Regions from separate parts of the Kitasatospora sp. NPDC054795 genome, predicted to be linked through region 2. Evidence: riboswitches for the same ligand, from Rfam matches in the RefSeq annotation. Region 2 holds a riboswitch; the other holds the start of a gene.
What was found. Region 2 has a riboswitch for thiamine pyrophosphate ahead of ACWGJO_RS08210 (purine-cytosine permease family protein). Riboswitches for the same ligand answer to the same signal wherever they lie in the genome.
Positions count from the first base shown of each region.

Region 1: it holds a riboswitch for thiamine pyrophosphate, as region 2 does, so the genes downstream of both, thiO (glycine oxidase ThiO) here and ACWGJO_RS08210 (purine-cytosine permease family protein) in region 2, are expected to answer to the same signal.

Region 1 covers NZ_JBSHAP010000156.1:10,066-12,446, reverse strand. The annotation lists gene thiS (sulfur carrier protein ThiS) at 1-212, opposite strand, end outside; gene thiO (glycine oxidase ThiO) at 209-1,384, opposite strand; TPP riboswitch at 1,388-1,500, opposite strand; gene ACWGJO_RS36305 (NAD(P)/FAD-dependent oxidoreductase) at 1,584-2,381, shown strand, end outside.
Region 2 covers NZ_JBSHAP010000015.1:100,566-102,946, reverse strand. The annotation lists gene ACWGJO_RS08210 (purine-cytosine permease family protein) at 1-969, opposite strand, end outside; TPP riboswitch at 962-1,106, opposite strand; gene ACWGJO_RS08205 (S1C family serine protease) at 1,371-2,381, shown strand, end outside.

The DNA.
Region 1 (2,381 bases), on a different contig from region 2:
TCGATCCGGTCGCCGCCGGCCAGCGCCGTCCCGGGCCACGAACCGCGGGGCACCACGGCCTCGTTGAGCGCGGCGGCGACACCGGTGTTGGCGGCGCTGACGGCGGCCACCACCTCGGCGAGGGTGGTCGTGGCGGACACCCGGCGGGGCTCGCCGTTGACGGTCAGGGCGATCTCGTTCGGGGTGATCTCGTTCGGGGCGATCTCGGTCATGCGGAGGCCTTCGCAGCGGGGGGTTCGGGGGAGAAGCGCAGGGGCGTGAACGGCCTTGCCGTTTCGGGGACCTCACCGGTGGCCAGGTACTCGGAGACCAGGTCGGCGGTCACCGGGGTGAGCAGCACGCCGTTGCGGTAGTGGCCGGTGGCGGCGACCAGCCCGGGCAGTGACGTCGGGCCGAGCAGCGGGGCGTTGTCCGGCGATCCGGGGCGCAGCCCGGCGGAGGTCTCCAGCAGCGGGAGTTCGGTGATTCCCGGGACCAACTCGTGGGCGTCGCGCAGGAGTTCGTACACCCCGCCGGCGGTGACGGTGGTGTCGTAGCCCTGCTCCTCGGTGGTCGCGCCGACCACCAGCTCGCCGTTCTCCCGGGGCACCAGGTACAGGTGCCGGCCGCGGACGACGGCGCGGACGTTGCGGGACAGGAACGGGCGGTAGGCGTCCGGGACGTGCAGCCGCAGCACCTGCCCCTTCACCGGGCGGATCGCGGGCAGCACACCGTCGGGCAGGCCGGGCAGCCGGTGGCTGTGCGGGCCGGCGGCGAGGACGACCTGCCCGGCGCCCACCCGTTCCCCGGTCGAGAGCCGGGCACCGGTCGCGCGGCCGTCCTCGACCAGCAGCTCGACGGCCTCGGCGCGGTGCAGCAGGACGTTCGCGTTCTCGCAGGCGGCGGCCAGGGCGGTGAGCAGGCGCCGGGGGTCCACCTGGTGGTCGTCCGCGACGTGCAGGCCGCCGCGCACGCCGGGGGCGAGCATCGGCTCCAGCCTGCGGGCCTCCCGGCCGGTCAGCCAGGTCGAGTCCAGACCGAGCCGCTGGTGGAAGGCGTGCAGCTCGCGCAGTTCCTCGCGGTCGTCGGAGTCCAGCGCCACGGCGACGGTGCCGCAGCGGCGGTAGCCGGTGTCCCGGCCGCCGCTCGCCTCGGAGAGCTCGGCGGCGAAGGCCGCGTACCGCTCGTTCGAGGCCATCCCGAGGCGGAGCAGCGGCTCCTCGCCGTACTGCAGCTCGGTGACCGGGGCGAGCATCCCGGCCGCGACCCCGGCGGCCCCGCCGCCGGGGGAGGGGTCGACCACGATCACGTTCCGCAGCCCGCGCTGCGCGGCGCGCCAGGCGACGGCGAGGCCGATGACGCCCCCGCCGATCACCAGCACGTCGGCGTGGGCGCCTGATGGCAAGCGTGACAAAGCTGCTCTTCTCCCTTCGCCGGTATGACCCGGATCAGGTTCGGACGGTCGCAGGCCGTGCCAGCCCGCCTCTCAGCCCGGTGCGCCGGGCTCCCGTGTGGTGCCCCCACCTTAACGCCGGGGGTCGGCCCGGCCGAAGGCCCGTACAGCGGGCGGACGGCCCGCAGGCCGCCGCGTCGCGCTGAGTACAGTGACGGGCGTGGCAGAGCTGAGCGGAACGGATCAGGTGGTCGTCGTCGGAGCCGGGCTGGCCGGGGCGCAGTGCGCCCTCAAACTGCGGCAGGGCGGCCGGCAGGGGCCGATCGTGCTGGTCGGCGAGGAGCCGCACGCGCCGTACGACCGGCCGCCGCTCTCCAAGGACGTGCTGCTCGGCAAGGCCGACTCCACCGCCCTGGACATCGACTACGGGCAGCTCGGCATCGAGCTGCTCACCGGCCGCCGGGCCACCGGCCTGACCCCCGGCGTGCTGCACACCGACGGCGGCGACCTCCCGTACGGCTCGCTGGTGATCGCCACCGGCGCCGTCCCGCGGGCCCTGCCCGGCGCCGAGCGCGCGCACCTGCTGCACACCCTGGACGACGCCCTGGCGCTGCGCGCGCTGCTGCGCCCCGGGCTGCGGCTGGTGCTGGTCGGCGCGGGCTGGATCGGCGCCGAGGTGTCCACCGCGGCCCGCGCGGCGGGCTGCGAGGTGACCGTGGTCGAGGCCGGCCCGGCGCCGCTGCCCGGCGCGCTGCCGACCGAGGTCGGCTCGGCGATGGCCGCCTGGTACGCCGGGGCCGGGGTCGACCTGCGCTGCGGGGTCGGCGTGGCCGCCGTCGAGCCCGGCGCGGTGCTGCTGGCGGACGGCTCGCACCTGCCCGCCGACGAGGTGGTGGTCGGCATCGGGGCCCGCCCCGCGACCGGCTGGCTGGCCGGCTCCGGGGTCGAGCTGGACGCGGCCGGCGCCGTCGTGGTGGACGGGCGGCTGCGCACCTCGGTGCCCGGCGTG
Region 2 (2,381 bases):
CGCCGTCGAGTACACGTTGGCGAAGGACTGGTCCGTCTCGCGCAGCACCAGCACCAGCAGGAACAGCCAGCCGGCCCAGACCCCGAGGAAGGAGTCGAAGATCCGGTTCGGATCGCCGTCCGACTGCAGCAGCGCCATCAGGCCGAGCACGTAGCACCAGACCTGGGCGATCGTGTAGCCGGAGAAGCTGCCCCAGAACGCCGAGCGCGGGGTGCGCGAGTGCCGGGTGTAGTCGGCGGCCAGCGGGACGAAGGAGACCGACACCGCGATCATCGCGTCGGTGGCGCCCAGGAAGCCGTGCCAGTTGCCCGCCCCCGGGTCCGGCACGCCCTGGCGGCCCAGCTGGACGGTGAAGTACACCATCGCCACCGCGACCGCCCCGGCCACGAAGCGGCGCAGCACCGCGATCGAGCCCAGCGGCCAGATGGTCAGCGCCGTGGTCAGCGCGCCCGCGAGCAGGACGAACAGCCAGCGGTAGCCGGTGGTGTGCGCGACGGTCTGCGCGCCCGCCGAGATGGTCAGCAGCTCGAACACGCCCCAGCCGATGCACTGCACGATGTTCAGCACCGTCGGCAGGTACGACAGCCGGGTGCCGAACAGCCCGCGCAGGTTCGCCATCGCGGGGGCGCCGGTGCGGGCGCCGATCAGCGAGGCCACGCCGAGCATCGCGGTGCCGACCGCCGTACCGACCGTGATCGCGGTCACCGCGGCGGCCAGCGACAGCTCGCTGCCGGGGGCGCCGAGCACGGTGGCGGCGGTGGAGAAGCCGATCAGGCTGACGCCCAGGTTCATCCAGAGCGCGAAGTGGTCCCGGAAGCGCAGCGTGCGCGGCGGCTCGGTGTCCAGCACCAGGGGCGCTTCGACGTGCTCGGGGCGCTCCAGGACGGCGGTCGCGCCCCCGGCGGAGGCGTCCGCGCCGGGGGCGGGAACGTTCGCGCCCGAAGAAGAGGATGGCGAAGCAGGCGGCATGGCCGATACTCCCTACGCCGGCATTACCCGGACAGGTTCCGGCGGTCAGCGCCCCCTCGACCGGCCGTCACTCGTGTGGCGTACGGTCGACATGCGCACTCTCAGCCTGGTGGGTCCAAGCTCCCGCGTGTCAGTTTGGAGCGACAGGCTAACCGGCACGGGGGCGATCGCCCAAGGCCGAGGGTGTGCGGTCCGCATCGCGGGACGCCCGGCGGGGGAGGGGAGCCTCGGCCGTCGGTGCCGGCGTCGGTGCCGGCGTCGGTGTCGGGTGTCGGGTGTCGGGTGTCGGCGTCTGCGTCGGCTAAGGATTCTTATGAGTTCTTCAGAGGGGTCCTTACGGCAATCGAATCGACAGTGCGAAAAACTATGGTCCTTGGTTCTGCCAGCTATGGAGGTCGTCCGTGAGCACCGAGCGCGAGGTTGGGCCCACCGGGCCGCAGGGGGAGCAGCCCGCCGGGCCGGGGGCGGCCGAGTCCGCTTCCGAAGGCCCCGCTCAGGGTGGGCACCAGCCGACGATGGCCTTCCGGCGGGTGCCCGAGCCGGAGTCGGGCGCCGTCGAGGCCGCCCCCGTCGAGGCGGCGCCGCCCGTCGACGCCGTCGCGGCCGAGGGTGTCCCGGCCGAGGGCGGGCACAAGCCCACCGTCGCCTTCACCAAGGTGTCCGCACCGGAGGCCCCCGCGGCCCTTGCGGCGCCCGTCGCCGAGCAGCCGGCCGTCGACCCGGCCACCGGCTACATCGACGCGCCGCCGCCGGTCCTGCCGCCCGCCCCGCAGGCTCCGGTGGCCCCGCTCGCCGCGCCCGCCCCGGGCGCGGCCCCCGCCGCCCCGGCGCTGCCGCCGACGGCCGACAACCCGTACGCCACCCCGACCCACGGCGTTCCGGCGGCCGGCCCGCACGAGAGCTACGGCGCCGCTCCGGCCGTGCCCGCCGCCCCCGCCGCTCACGAGGGCTACGGCGCCGCTCCGGTCGCGCCCGCCGCCCCCGCCGCGCACGGCCACCACCCCTTCGGGGCCGGTCAGCCGCTCGGCGGCTGGGGCCCCACCCACGACTCCACCTCCGGCGGCGCGGGCTACCCCGGCGGCCCGGCGGGCCCGCTCGGCTACCCGGCGGACTACCCCGGCGGTCCGGTCGGCCCCGGCGGCCCGCGCAAGAAGCGCGGCGGCCTGGTCGCCCTGATCGCGGCCGTCGCGCTGGTCGCCGGTGTGGCCGGCGGCGTGCTCGGTGTGACCGTCACCGACAACGCCGACCGCGGCAGCTCCGCGAACGACCACCGCAGCACCACCGTGCAGGCCAGCGACACCCAGAAGAACGAGCCCGCCCCTGGCTCGATCGCCGCCATCGCGCAGAAGGCGCTGCCCAGCGTCGTCACCATCAAGGCGCAGGGCAACGGCGAGTCGGGCACCGGCACCGGC